4 regions of the Buttiauxella gaviniae genome follow, and region 2 is predicted to be linked to each of the others. Evidence: predicted binding sites of a transcription regulator. Region 2 holds the regulator's gene; each other region holds the start of a gene.
The links. Region 2 encodes LexA, which represses DNA repair genes until DNA is damaged. Its sites were predicted from a motif close to TNCTGTATGTACATACAGNA; they were not measured.
Positions count from the first base shown of each region.

Region 1 (3,753 bases), 1.2 Mb from region 2:
ACCGGAACTTCAGGCACTACATTAGCGTTGGTTTGCGGCATTGCCGGTGCTTCAACACGCGAGCTGTCCGTTGATAACGTAGATGCAAAGGCCGGAGAGCTGTCGTAGCCGTATGGATCAGGCTTAGGTTCATTGACCGGCTGGTACCAGGCTGCAAGTTGTTCGCGTTCGCGAGCACGCTTCGCTTCAACTTCTTCAAAGTGATAGATAGGCGGGCGTACAGCCGGTTTTATCTCTTCAACAGGTTCAGGTTGAACAACTGTCTCAACCGGAGCGGGTTCATGGTACGCCGGTTCAGAATTTATGGGTTCAAAGTACGAGGGATCATAGTACGTTGGTTCAACCGGAGCTTGCTCAACAACAGGCTGTGCTGCTACGGCCTCTGCCCAATGGGTGGTGACCTGCTGCGGGTGGTATTGATCTGCTTCGCGAGGTGCGTGGTAACTCTCAGGCGCAGGGGCAATAACCGGTTCTGGGGTGACAGGCGTTGGTGCAGGCTCCCACGCTATAGCCAGAGTCTGTTCGACTTCAGGCGCAGGCGCGCTAACCGGAGACACGGTTGCCGTAGGCATGACCGTTGCCGCATAAGCAGGGTTTGCCATTGTCGCGCCGGTAGCCACCGATGCTGCGACTGGAGCAACGATTGACTGGCCGTGCAGGAGCGGATCGTATTCGTCACTTTCAGGCATAGTCGCTTTGTTACCTGAGAATAGGACATCATCTTCCGGTAACGTTGCTTTATTGCCCGAGAACAGAACATCGTCTTCAGCATCATCCATACGCTTACCGGAAAACAGCGCTGAGTCTGTTTTACGTGCATTAGGATTGGCAAATTTCTCAGAGATACGCTGCTTACGTGCTAAGGCACCACGCAAAATGCGCGCACGACGGGATTCGCGCTTTTCTACTGCTGGCGCGTGTTCTTCGTCATGTGCTTCTTCTTCGTCGTCGTAATCGTCGTCCTGCCATGTGTTATCACGGCGTGTGCGGTTGCTGGCAAAAGTCAGCACGCTCAACGTTGCGCTGCCAATTTTCTCAGCAATGCTCACCCACGACCAACCGGTAAACAGCGTTAAGCCTGCAGCCCATACGCACAACAATGCAATAGTTCCGCCGCTACTGTTTAGCACCGGCATCATCGCCGTGCTCAGCAAACTGCCAATGACACCGCCCGAGGCGAAGTACCAGATATCATCGGCGTTAATAGCAGCAAGGCCACAAGCCGTAAGCACCATTGCCAATACGCCAATCAGGCGCAAGGAAACGGCGAAATAATCGATAAACTCTTCGCTATCGCGGTTGCGGTAAGTAAACCAACACGCGCCAATAATAATTATCGGGATGGTGTAGGCCATTACGCCAAAAATGAATAGCAGAGTGTCGGCCAACCACGCACCCGGCATCCCGCCCAAATTATGGATAGGTTCATGCCATGCGGTTTGTGACCAACTCGGATCGGAAGGATTAAAACTGAGCAACGCCCCCATCAAATAGACGGCAAAAATGGCGACAAGAAGCAGTAACGCCTCTAATAAACGACGCCCGCTGCTGAGTTTCCTCAATGTAACTTCTTTTTCTTCGGTGTATTCCTGGCTCAAGTAAGACTCTCCAGGTCCTTAATAAGTATGGAGAGCAACAGCGCCGGGCATTCCCGGCACTGTTGCTGTATGAATTACCAGGAGTGTAACCAAAATACGCAGATTTTGCACCTGGCCCGTTGTTAGCGGGTCTTAATAACCAGACGATTGCTCTGTTTGACCTCTTCCATGACCACATAGGTACGGGTATCGTTCACACCCGGCAGTCGCAACAAGGTTTCGCCTAATAATTTGCGGTACGCTGACATATCAGGTACACGGGTTTTCAACAGATAGTCAAAATCACCGGATACCAAATGACATTCTTGAATTTCTTCAAGTTTTTGAACTGCGGCATTAAATTGCTCAAACACATCCGGTGCGCCACGATTCAGAGTAATCTCAACAAAAACCAGAAGTGATGCATCCAGATAATGCGGGTTCAACAGCGCTGTGTAGCCCTGAATGAAACCCTGTCGTTCCAGACGACGCACGCGCTCAAGGCACGGAGTCGGTGAAAGCCCTACACGCTTCGAAAGCTCGACGTTAGAAATACGCCCATCCTTCTGCAGCTCATTAAGGATGTTGCGATCGATACGGTCGAGATCTTTGCCAGGGCGCTTCTTGCTATCTACCATTATTATTGTCTCTCTGTGTTCCTTCCTTCACCTGCCAAAACCCTGGTAACGTCACTGTTCCGGGTGTACGTGAGAAGACCGGTGCCCAATGGCTGATATCGACATCACTTATGGCGTCTGTCCACGCCATGAGTAGATTTCAATAACCCGGTAAAATTGCATCAGGTATGCGTGATTATTTTACAGCTCTCACACCAAATGTTTTTCTTCCTCGAATGTTTTCGCAAATGCTTAGCGGATTGTCAAAGCAAAACATCGAAATTTAGTGGAACGTGCCATATATCTGGGGCACTTGACGATTATTCATCACTTTAGCTACGTGACTAACTACCCTCGTTAGATGGGTTTTTATGCGCTTTTCATGCATTAACCGTCGCCAATTGGGGGGAGCTATTACACATATAGTTAACACTATTCGCCTACACCGAGGCTGCACCCTTTTTTTACCCCGCCAAATTCCCTACAATCCCTCGATTGTCTGCCAACGAACAATGAGGATCTCATGGGCACCGCTAAACACAGTAAATTGCTAATTCTTGGCTCCGGCCCTGCGGGCTATACCGCAGCAGTCTACGCGGCGCGCGCCAACCTCAAGCCCGTGTTGATTACCGGGATGGAAAAAGGTGGCCAACTGACCACAACGACCGAAGTTGAGAACTGGCCGGGCGATCCTAACGATCTGACGGGCCCTGCGTTAATGGAACGTATGCATGAGCACGCGACCAAATTCGAAACTGAAATTCTGTTCGATCACATCTCTAAAGTTGATCTCCAGAACCGTCCGTTCCGCTTGACCGGCGATAGCGGCGAATACACCTGTGATGCGTTGATCATCGCAACAGGCGCATCTGCTCGGTATTTGGGTCTGCCTTCTGAGGAAGCGTTTAAAGGTCGCGGCGTTTCTGCCTGCGCAACCTGCGACGGTTTCTTCTATCGCAATCAAAAAGTTGCGGTGATTGGCGGCGGAAATACCGCGGTTGAAGAAGCGCTTTATCTGGCAAACATTGCCTCTGAAGTGCATTTGATTCACCGCCGTGACAGCTTCCGCGCTGAGAAAATCCTGATTAATCGCCTGATGGATAAGGTGAAAAACGGCAATATCGTGTTGCACACCGACCGCACTTTAGAAGAAGTGACCGGCGATCAAATGGGTGTCAGCGGCCTACGTCTGCGCGATGTGCACAACACCGACACCATTGAAGAACTGGAAGTTGCAGGCTTGTTCGTAGCTATCGGCCATAGCCCGAACACGGCGATTTTTGCCAATCAGCTAGAGCTGGAAAACGGCTATATCAAAGTGCAATCCGGTATTCACGGCAACGCGACACAAACCAGCATCCCAGGCGTGTTTGCTGCGGGTGACGTAATGGATCATATCTATCGCCAGGCGATTACCTCTGCAGGGACTGGCTGTATGGCAGCCCTGGATGCTGAACGTTATCTCGACGGGTTAGCGGAACAGAATAAGTAATTTCTACATGCTTCCTACCCTTATGATTCGAGTCACAAGGGTGTTGGCTCGAAGGATAGGGGTAGGC
Region 1 is NZ_JBFMVT010000002.1:3,411,379-3,415,131, reverse strand. It holds gene AB1E22_RS16410 (DNA translocase FtsK 4TM domain-containing protein) at 1-1,598, opposite strand, end outside; gene lrp (leucine-responsive transcriptional regulator Lrp) at 1,721-2,215, opposite strand; gene trxB (thioredoxin-disulfide reductase) at 2,718-3,686, shown strand.
Region 1: AB1E22_RS16410 (DNA translocase FtsK 4TM domain-containing protein) is a predicted target of LexA. The motif match lies at 1,662-1,681, and genes of this name have one in related genera.

Region 2 (3,753 bases):
GTTTCGCAGCAGGCTCAGATAACAGTTGAGCTGCTCGGTCAGTTGTTCACGGGTGAGTGAACGCTGACGCGACGCCAGGAGCGCGGTACAGCACAGGTTCATGGCATTCGCTGCCCCTGCATTGTTAATTCGCACCATCAGCTCGGCGGCAATTTCATTAACCGTTGGCGTCAGCCACGCAGGGCGGATCGATTCGATTGGGTCGATGGAATCGCGCCACTCAGGAACACGCTGGTTCAGGAAGGTCATCAACGGCATCGGTTCGCCGAAGTTAACATAGCCCTGGCCGAGATTACGTAGCTTACTCAGACCACGAACCATCTGCATGAAACCTTCTTTTTCTTTTGTCGCACCGCGCAGTTCTTTGGCGTACGTTCCCACTTCCATTACATGTTCATAGCCAATGTAAATCGGCACTAATGTAATAGGGCGAGTACCGCCGCGCAGCATGGCCTGAATGGTCATCGACAGCGTGCCGGTTTTCGGATCGAGCAAACGACCGGTACGAGAGCGACCACCTTCCACAAAGTATTCAACGGAATAGCCGCGGCTAAACAGTTCGCCAAGATATTCACGGAACACGGTGGAATAGAGTTTGCTGCCCTTAAAAGTACGACGAATAAAGAACGCACCCAGACGGCGGAAAATCGGGCCTGCTGGCCAGAAGTTCAGGTTAATCCCCGCCGCGATGTGCGGAGGCACTAGCCCTTGATGATAAAGCACATAAGACAGCAGCATGTAGTCCATGTGGCTGCGATGGCAGGGCACATAGACAATCTCATGGCCGTCGTGAGCCAGTTGGCGCACGCGTTCTGCATTATGAACGTTGATGCCCTGATACAAACGGTTCCAGGTCAGCCCCAACACGCGGTCAGTTAAACGAACCGCTTCATACGAGAAGTTAGCCGCAATCTCTTCCATTAATGCAACAGCGTTTTGCTGCGCTTTTTCGTGGGAGATTTTCTTACTACGCGCTTCATCTTCTACCGCGCGGGCGATAGCTTTTGAGGCCAAAAGCTTGTTAAACAGATCCTGGCGCACCGGCAGACGCGGCCCGATAGTCGCCAGGCGCTGGCGAGCAAAGTGCATACGCGCCACGCGAGCCAGCTTCTGAGCAATTTTCTTGTCTGTACCGTGATCGGTTGCCATCTGGCGCAGAGAAACAGGTGCGGAGAAACGCACGAAGCTGTCGCGACCCAGCCAGGAAACAGCGAAAAATTTCTGAATGCCGTTTAGCATTTTTAATGGCGGATTCACTTCGCCTTTTTCGCGCCCTGGAGAGCGGCCAAACATCACCGATACCGGCACCATCTGCACATCCAGATTAGGATTGCTGCGGTGCAGGTCGAGGTAATCATGGAACAGCTTAATCGACTCTTCTTTCGGCGTGTAATAAGTGAAGACACGCGGCCCGCCATGGATAAAGACATAGCGTGGCAATAAAGCGCCGTCTATTTCTAACGGCTCCAGAGGATCGGGCAAGTTATGCGCGAGGCATTGCGCGCGCAAGGTTAATAAATCCGCCTTTGAGTTATACGGCAAAACGTACATGATTGGGCGAGTGGGATCTAAGCCCAGTTCGGCCTGTGGATCAGCCGGAATGGACTTGCTCTTTACCAGAACGCCTAATGGTAAATTAAGTAATTTGTAGTAAATTCTTGGCCAGCCTGACATAAACGATGTAAAGCCTCAGGTTAATGATGCAAATTCGCCGCAAGAATATCAGAATCTTGTCTGAATTTCTGTGGCGTTCAACTATTGATAAGCATTGACGCAAATAATTTGAAAAGGTTTCCCTAAATGGCGAGTAGCACCACTGGACTTACCCGTATTATCAAAGCCGCAGGCTATTCATGGAAAGGGCTTAAAGCAGCCTGGATTAACGAAGCCGCTTTTCGTCAAGAAGGCGTCGCCGCGGTTATCGCCATTGCCATTGCCTGCTGGTTAGATGTCGACCCTATTACCCGTATTTTACTGATCGGTTCTGTCGTGCTGGTCATGATTATCGAAATTCTCAATAGCGCGATTGAGGCGCTTGTTGACCGTGTTGGCACGGATTATCACGAACTTTCAGGGCGCGCCAAAGATATGGGCTCTGCCGCTGTATTAATCGCCATTATCCTTGCGGTGATCACCTGGGTCACGCTGCTTTGGCAGCATTTGCGATAGTCTTTCCAGAATAGTTAAGTGCCTGGTTTTTTGCTCAATTTGTGGTTCCAAAATCGCCTTTGACTGTATATACTCACAGCATAACTGTATAAACACCCAGGGGGCGGAATGAAAGCGTTAACTACCAGGCAGCAAGAGGTGTTTGATCTTATTCGGGATCATATCAGCCAGACCGGCATGCCACCGACTCGTGCCGAGATTGCTCAACGTCTGGGGTTCCGTTCTCCGAACGCCGCTGAAGAGCATTTGAAAGCACTTGCCCGTAAAGGCGTGATTGAAATTGTTTCTGGCGCATCACGTGGTATTCGTTTGCTGGTGGAAGAGGTCACAGGTATTCCGCTGGTCGGGCGTGTTGCGGCGGGTGAACCGCTTCTGGCGCAGCAACATATCGAAGGTCACTATCAGGTTGATCCTTCGTTGTTCAAGCCGAATGCTGATTTCTTACTGCGCGTAAGCGGGATGTCCATGAAAGACATCGGCATTATGGATGGCGATCTGCTTGCTGTTCATAAAACTCAGGATGTGCGCAATGGCCAGGTTGTGGTTGCGCGCATTGATGACGAAGTTACCGTTAAGCGCTTAAAGCAGCAGGGTAATACCGTCCATCTGCTGCCAGAAAACAGCGAATTTGAACCGATTATCGTTGACCTGCGTGAGCATAACTTCTCCATCGAAGGCTTGGCGGTTGGGGTTATTCGCAACGGCGACTGGCTGTAAAACTTCTTTAGGCGATGCGCATTCCAGCGCATCGCTATCCTCACTCTCTTTCTGGATTAGCCATGCGATTTTTCTCGACGGCTGATAGCGCGCTCTGGCGCCTCGCCTTACCCATGATTTTTTCCAATATCACCGTTCCCCTGCTTGGCCTGGTGGATACGGCAGTTATTGGTCATTTGGATAGCCCCGTTTATCTCGGCGGTGTCGCTATCGGCGCAACGGCAACCAGCTTCTTATTTATGCTGCTATTGTTTTTGCGCATGAGCACCACGGGTTTAACCGCCCAGGCTTTCGGCGCCAACAATCCCTCAGCTTTAGCGCGTGCTCTGGTTCAGCCTTTAATGCTGGCATTAGGGGCGGGCGCTGCGATTATCCTGTTACGTGACCCGCTGATTTCCCTGGCCCTGCATATCGTTGGTGGTAATCAGGATGTGCTCTGGCAGGCACAGCGTTTTCTTGAGATCCGCTGGCTAAGCGCTCCGGCCTCGCTGGCTAATCTCGTGCTGCTGGGGTGGCTACTGGGTGTTCAATATGCCCGTGCGCCCGTTATTTTGCTGGTTGTGGGGAACGTGCTGAATATTGTGCTCGATGTGTGGCTGGTTATGGGCCTGCATATGAATGTGCAGGGGGCTGCACTGGCGACGGTCACTGCGGAATACGCAACGTTTATCATCGGCCTGTTGATGGTGAAAAAGGTGATGGGGTTGCGCGGCATCAGCGTTGAAATGCTTAAACAATCCTGGCGCGGTAACATCCGGCGTTTACTGGCGCTTAACCGAGACATCATGTTGCGTTCATTGCTGCTCCAGGTGTGTTTCGCATCAGTGACTATTTTTGGGGCGCGTTTAGGCAGTGAAATTGTCGCCG
Region 2 is NZ_JBFMVT010000002.1:2,214,404-2,218,156, forward strand. It holds gene plsB (glycerol-3-phosphate 1-O-acyltransferase PlsB) at 1-1,674, opposite strand, end outside; gene AB1E22_RS10935 (diacylglycerol kinase) at 1,801-2,169, shown strand; gene lexA (transcriptional repressor LexA) at 2,278-2,886, shown strand; gene dinF (MATE family efflux transporter DinF) at 2,949-3,753, shown strand, end outside.

Region 3 (3,753 bases), on a different contig from region 2:
TCATAGCGGTACTGCGATTCCATCCGGTTCAACGTCGTGCGGAGATCACACATACCGTTTGAAAGCGCGGCCACGTCGGCGCGCAACGTCTCCAGCCCGGGGTAATTCATGCTGCCTCCGGTAAAAACGTGCCGTCGTTAGCTGCCGGCATTCTGACGGCACGTTGTACCTGTGCCAGCCGGCTCACTCCGGCTGCGTGGTACTGCTCCATCAGCTCGATACCGATATACCGGCGGCCGGTTTCGGCGGCGGCGACACAGGTGGAGCCGGAGCCGGCGAACGGATCAAGGACAATGCCGCCCGGCCGGGTAAATGACTCAATCAGGGGATACAGACTGGCGACGGGTTTTTCCGTCGGATGGTGGCGGTTGCCGGTATATTTCCACGGGATCACATCGGATATCGGGTTGTCCGGCGTCTGCGGGCGGCCTTTCGCCAGCAGGTACGCATTTTCGTGGGTATAGCCGACAAACGTTGATTTCGATGCGTAGGTTTTGGCGAACACCAGGTGTCCGACCATGCGGAAACCGGCGGCTTTCCAGGCGCTGATAAACATGTCGGCGCGGTTCCAGCCGTAGAAGCTGACCATCAGGCTGTCGTTTTTAAGCACGCGGTACATCTCATTACATGCCGGTTGCAGCCATTCACTGCTATTGTCCCCGGCCAGCGTGCGGCCAGTGCGGTCTTTGTAGCCGACCAGGTATGGCGGATCGGTCAGAATAAAATCCACTGCCCGTGCCGGAAAACGGGACATTACCTGCACGCAGTCACCCAGAATAAAACGCGACATAACCTTTCTCCTCTCTGATAGACGGCACCCTGTTGCGCCGTGCCGCCACAAAAACCCGGCGGAAAGCGGAGGACACAAGGGCGTCACCGGAAGCCGCAGCGCAGACATAAACGGGCTGAATGCGCCGTTTATGGCGAGAACGGGTGAGGATGACGGCGGTCAGCGAACCCTTGTGGCCGCAGCGGCCGGGTTAGCGTGAAGGCACGGCGTTCACCACTGGCCGTGAAGCGATCAGCGCCACGGCATAAACAGCGGAGGAAACCGACTTCCTTCTGGATTCATCAGGCCCGGAGAGGGCCGTGAATGGTGGTATAAAACAGGGAGGTCAGGACTTCGGGGTGACACGATGGCCGGTCAGAACTAAACAAACGTCCGTGACGGCCTGACGATATCGGGCGAAACGACTTTCAGCTCTGGCTGTTATCCCGGTGAGTTTTTTCATCGAACGCCAGCATGGCTCCCAGGCATAACAGAACGGCATAGCTCACCTGAAGAAGGATTTTTACGATAAGCGGCAAACTATCAAATACCAGCAGTGGCACAATCATCAGGACACTGGCGATAATCATTGCCCTTCCCGTTTTTTTCATCTGTTCACGCAGCTGGTTATCCGGTACACCGCTCTTCCTGAGCAAACCGGTAACGATTGTCTCAACCACGTTCCTGAACTGAGCCATATTTTACCCTCCGGGGAATTTTGTGCCTGTATTCAGAGCGCTGACCAGAACCAGATGTTTGATAAGATCTGCGGGCCTGAAGACGGAGTTGGGTGATTTTTGTCACTTCTCTGCCTTGCCTGAGTGAGGTATGGCCAGCCTGCATTTTCCATCGCAACAGGTTTTCTAAATAATCATAGCGGAGCGCAGCGACATCCGTTTCTCATGTTCCTTCTGCAGTGCTCATCTATCCTTAGAAGACCACTGTGCGGAGGCAATATGTGCGGAAGATTCACGCAGTACAACACACGCGAAGAATATCTTAGCTGGCTTGCTGACGAGTCCGAGCGGGATATCCCCTACGATCCAGAACCCCTCGGCCGATACAATGTCGCACCCGGTACGAAAGTTCTGCTGCTCAATGAACGGGATAACATTCTGCATCTCGATCCGGTGGTCTGGTCTTTTGCGCCAGCGTGGTGGGGTAAACAACCCCTCATCAATGCACGGGTTGAAACTGCCGCAACGAGCAGGATGTTTAAACCGTTATGGACACATGGACGGGCAATCGTTTTTGCTGATGCCTGGTATGAATGGAAAAATGAAGGAGGAACTAAACAACCTTACCTGATATATCGAGAGGACCGGCATCCACTTCTCTTCGCCGCTATTGGCCATCCCCCGTTTGAGCGAGGAGATGAACACGAAGGTTTTGTTATTGTCACCGCAGCCGCCGATAAAGGTCTCATTGATATTCATGATCGTCGTCCTCTGACACTGACGCCATCAGCCGCCAGACGCTGGCTACGGCAGGAGACGACAAGCCAGGAAGCAGAAGAAATAGCGCGGGAAGGAAGTGTGCCGGTAGATGAGTTTACGTGGCATGCCGTCACTCGGGCTGTGGGTAATGTCAAAAATCAGGGGGCCGGGCTGATTGAGCCGATCGATAAATCGCCATAGCGGATCTACAAGGAATCACACAGAGTTATCCCCTGAAAATGTGGATAAGTCATCCAACTATTTTTCACGACAAAACAGGAAACTACCAGAAAGAGGGGGCATAACGCTTGCAACCGTGAAGAAACAGTAAATAATACTGTATATAAAAACAGTTATATTTACCGGAGTTCGTTTATGTTGCGCTTCATTCCTTCAGCCACAACCCCAGACATTGTCAGGCTTCCGCTCTTTACAGAGCGTTGTGCTGCCGGCTTCCCCTCTCCTGCTCAGGATTATGTTGAAGCAGAACTTGATTTGAATGAGTACTGCATTCGCAGAAAAGGATCGACTTTCTTTGTCCGGGCAATTGGCAGCTCAATGACAGATATCGGGCTTAATGATGGTGATTTGATGGTTGTGGACAAGGCGGAACGGGCACAACACGGTGATATTGTTATTGCGGAAATAGAGGGGGAATTTACGGTAAAACGTCTGTTACTCAAACCCCGGCCAGCCCTGCAGGCGATGAATCCCGCCTTTCCCACCTTATACCCCGACCCGGAACAACTTGAGATTTTCGGCGTAGTGATGGCCTTTGTGCACAAAACGCGGAGTGGTGACTGATGTTTGCCCTGGCGGATGTGAACGCATTCTATGCCAGTTGTGAAAAGGTCTTCCGGCCAGACCTGCGAGGGAAACCGGTAGCCGTGCTCAGCAATAACGACGGGTGTGTGATTGCCCGCTCGGCTGAAGCGAAGCGGCTAGGGATAAAAATGGGGATGCCGTGGTTCCAGCTCAGGCAGATGCAACTGCCGGAAAAGCTTCATATCTTTTCGAGTAATTATGAGCTCTATGCGAGCATGAGCAACCGAGTCATGTCTCATCTGGAGGAACTGGCTCCTCGCGTCGAACAGTACAGTATCGATGAAATGTTCCTGGATATTCGCGGCATCGACAACTGTATTGATTTTGAAGATTTCGGCAGGCAGCTGCGTGAGCATGTCAAAAATGGTACCGGACTGACCATAGGGGTCGGAATGGGAATTTCAAAGACTTTAGCAAAATCAGCACAATGGGGTTCTAAAGAGTGGCCACAGTTTCATGGTGTGCTGGCGCTGTCCCCTGGAAACAGACAGAGAACGGCTAAATTGCTTTCTCTTCAGCCCGTCGGGGAAGTCTGGGGCGTGGGCAATCGGCTGACTAAAAAACTACATGCCATGGGGATCACCACGGCCCTTCAACTGGCGCAGAGCAGTCCGGCCTTTATCCGACGGAACTTCAGCGTCGTTCTCGAGAGGACAGTTCGGGAGCTGAATGGCGAGCCGTGTATTTCGCTTGAAGAGACTCCGCCCCCAAAACAACAAATCG
Region 3 is NZ_JBFMVT010000001.1:23,000-26,752, forward strand. It holds gene AB1E22_RS00165 (hypothetical protein) at 1-110, opposite strand, end outside; gene AB1E22_RS00170 (DNA methylase) at 107-790, opposite strand; gene AB1E22_RS00175 (hypothetical protein) at 1,198-1,467, opposite strand; gene AB1E22_RS00180 (SOS response-associated peptidase family protein) at 1,726-2,406, shown strand; gene umuD (translesion error-prone DNA polymerase V autoproteolytic subunit) at 2,581-3,009, shown strand; gene AB1E22_RS00190 (Y-family DNA polymerase) at 3,009-3,753, shown strand, end outside.
Region 3: umuD (translesion error-prone DNA polymerase V autoproteolytic subunit) is a predicted target of LexA. The motif match lies at 2,541-2,560, and genes of this name have one in related genera.

Region 4 (3,753 bases), 100 kb from region 2:
TATCATCAGGCGATGTGCATCACCGCCGTTTCTTGCCGCCCAGTTAGCGACGTGGTCCAAATCCGCAAGCACCTGCGCATCGGGGACTTTCGATACCAGCTCGCTGAACAGAGTGGGAATATCAGTAAAATCATTCGCATCGCCCTGGCGAAAATAGAGTTCTGGCGCAATGGCCAGGTACCCTTCCAGCGCCAGACGGCGGCAAATATCGCGAATATGTTCATGTACGCCGAAAATTTCCTGCACCACTATTACGATGGGTAAAGAGCCTTCAGCGCCTTTTGGCCGCGCGTGGTAAGCAGGCATATTCTCGCCCTGCGTCGGAATCGACGTTTCCCCCGCCAGAATGGCCTCATCCGAGGTATGCAATACGGTCGAAGCAACAGGGGAGGCCGCTTGTGCAAAACGCCCGCCCGGCGATTGACCTGTGAGGTGTTGTTCTTTCATTGGCATTCTCCTTACCAGTATTAGCGCAGTGCGTTAACTATAGCTTTTCCCTGTCATACTTCGAGTTGCGGGCGCATTGGTGGATTAATGAACAGATGGTTATATATTTGCGATCTGCGTCACCAATGAAATTGAAAGTAATGTAACTTGTTTCATTCAAAGTGAAATGCGTCACGAAATTCTTTCCAGGGGTTCTGTAGAGTACCTCTTTGCGGCACAAGCCAACCTATTCAACAGAGGAGTCTGTTATGTCCAAGTCTGATGTTTTTCACCTCGGCCTCACTAAAAGCGATCTACAAGGGGCAACGCTTGCCATCGTCCCGGGCGATCCTGAACGAGTTGAAAAAATCGCTGTGCTGATGGACAAGCCAGTCAAACTGGCTGCCCACCGTGAATTTACTACCTGGCGTGCAGAGTTAGACGGCAAGCCGGTAATCGTGTGCTCTACCGGTATTGGCGGCCCGTCTACTTCTATTGCGGTGGAAGAGTTAGCTCAACTGGGTATTCGTACTTTCCTGCGTATTGGGACAACTGGTGCGATTCAGCCGCACATCAATGTTGGTGATGTTCTGGTGACCACAGCTTCTGTTCGTCTTGATGGTGCCAGCCTGCATTTCGCACCGCTGGAATACCCTGCGGTTGCTGATTTTGCGTGTACCACTGCGTTGGTTGAAGCTGCGAAATCTATCGGCGCGACCACACACGTTGGCGTGACAGCATCTTCAGATACTTTCTACCCGGGCCAGGAGCGGTATGACACCTTTTCAGGCCGCGTAGTGAGCCGCTACAAAGGTTCTATGGAAGAGTGGCAGCAGATGGGCGTGATGAACTATGAGATGGAATCCGCTACCCTTCTGACCATGTGCGCAAGCCAGGGTCTGCGTGCGGGTATGGTTGCTGGTGTGATTGTAAACCGCACCCAGCAAGAGATACCGAATGCTGAAACCATGAAGAAAACCGAAAGCCATGCGGTACAAATCGTTGTGGAAGCGGCTCGTCGCTTAATCTAATTCCCCCAAAGCCGGTGCAAGCCGGCTTAATTTTTACGCTTTGCGTAACACCTCGCAGGAAATCCCTTTTCATCTGGACATTTATACAGCAGAATTTTATTTTGCTGATGTCCGGCATGGCTTGTGGGAGTGACTGTGGATATTTCTATTTTATTCGGAATCGGTATTGCGCTGGTTGGTGTTCTGACTGGCTGGTTGCTGGCAAGTTTGCGGGCAGCACAGCGGCAATCCGCACTGTATGAAGAACAACGAGAAATCTACGGGGAACTGACTGCTGCGCGGCAGGAGTTGCAGCAAAACCAGCACTGGAAAGAAGAGTGCGAGCAACTTAACCGTGAATTGCGCACTCAGCTTGAGATTAACAGCGCGCAGGAAGCGGACATCCGCGAACTCTCCACGCTTCTGGAACAAACCCGTCTTAATGCTGACGACAAACATCGCCAGATGCTTAATAGCGAACAGCGTCTGAGCGAACAGTTTGAAAACCTCGCCAACCGTATTTTTGAGCAGAGTGGCCGCAAAGTTGAAGAACAAAACCGCCAAAGTTTGAATGGCTTACTATCGCCATTGCGCGAGCAACTGGACGGTTTTCGCCGCCAGGTTCAGGAAAGTTTTGGCCAGGAAGCCCGCGAGCGACACACGCTAACCTATGAAATCCGTAACCTCCAGCAGTTGAATGCCCAAATGGCGCAAGAGGCGCTGAACCTCACCAGAGCCTTGAAAGGGGATAACAAAACGCAGGGTAACTGGGGGGAGGTTGTACTGACGAGAGTGCTGGAAGCCTCTGGTTTACGCGAAGGTTATGAATACGAAACGCAGGTGAATATTCAGCTCGAAAATAATAGCCGCATGCAGCCTGACGTTATCGTGCGTTTGCCGCAGGGAAAAGACGTGGTTATCGATGCCAAGATGACGCTAGTGGCCTATGAGCGTTATTACAACGGTGACGATGATCTCACCCGCGAAAGTGCGCTCAACGAACATATTGCGGCTGTGCGTAATCACATCAGGATGTTGGGCCGCAAAGACTATCAGCAGTTGCCAGGGCTGCGTTCGCTTGATTACGTGCTGATGTTTATTCCCGTCGAACCTGCTTTTTTACTGGCTATCGATCGTCAGCCTGAGTTAATCAGTGAAGCACTCAAAAATAACATCATGCTGGTTAGCCCTACGACTTTGCTAGTGGCGTTAAGGACGGTTGCTAATTTGTGGCGTTATGAGCACCAAAGTCGTAATGCGCAACAAATTGCCGAACGCGCCAGTCGGCTGTATGACAAAATGCGCCTCTTTGTTGATGACATGTCGGCGATGGGTCAAAGTCTCGATAAAGCACAGGATAACTATCGGCAGGCGATGAAAAAGCTCTCTACGGGGCGTGGCAATATTCTCATCCAGGCCGATGCGTTTCGTGGCCTGGGGGTCGAGGTTAAACGTGAGATTAATCCAGATTTAGTCGAGCAGGCCAGGCTTGAAGATGATGAAAAGATCGAACGTCAGGCTCATGAAAACGACGAAGAAAAGAACACGGATAACAGTTTAGAAAACCGACGTATTGTTGGTGAGCGTTAAGTCCAGGTTAATGCTCGCGGCTATGAAGCATAGGGCTTTAGGCCTCATTCTGTTACACTTCACAAACATTTTTTGGATAAGCAGGCATTGAGATGGTTGAAGAATCCCAGGAAACAACACACTTTGGCTTCCGCACTGTAGCGAAAGAACAAAAGGCCGATATGGTCGCTAATGTGTTCCACTCTGTGGCCGCAAAATACGACGTGATGAATGACTTAATGTCATTTGGCATCCATCGCATCTGGAAGCGTTTTACCATTGATTGCAGTGGTGTTCGTCGCGGCCAGCGTGTGCTGGACTTAGCGGGAGGTACCGGTGATTTAACGGCTAAATTCTCCCGTCTGGTTGGCGAAACGGGTGAAGTGGTTCTGGCGGATATCAACGATTCAATGCTGAAAATGGGGCGCGAAAAACTGCGCAACATCGGTGTGGTGGGTAACGTGAACTATGTTCAGGCTAACGCTGAAGCCCTGCCTTTCCCGGATAATTTCTTTGATTGCATCACGATCTCTTTCGGTCTGCGTAATGTGACGGATAAAGAGAAAGCCCTGCGTTCAATGTATCGCGTATTAAAGCCAGGTGGTCGCCTGCTGGTGCTGGAATTTTCCAAACCGATTATTGAACCGCTGAGCAAGGCATATGACGCCTACTCATTCCATATTCTGCCGCGTATCGGTGAGATCGTTGCGCAGGATGCTGAAAGCTATCGTTATCTGGCAGAGTCTAT
Region 4 is NZ_JBFMVT010000002.1:2,111,052-2,114,804, forward strand. It holds gene AB1E22_RS10475 (dienelactone hydrolase family protein) at 1-447, opposite strand, end outside; gene udp (uridine phosphorylase) at 696-1,457, shown strand; gene rmuC (DNA recombination protein RmuC) at 1,593-3,026, shown strand; gene ubiE (bifunctional demethylmenaquinone methyltransferase/2-methoxy-6-polyprenyl-1,4-benzoquinol methylase UbiE) at 3,119-3,753, shown strand, end outside.
Region 4: rmuC (DNA recombination protein RmuC) is a predicted target of LexA. The motif match lies at 1,529-1,548, and genes of this name have one in related genera.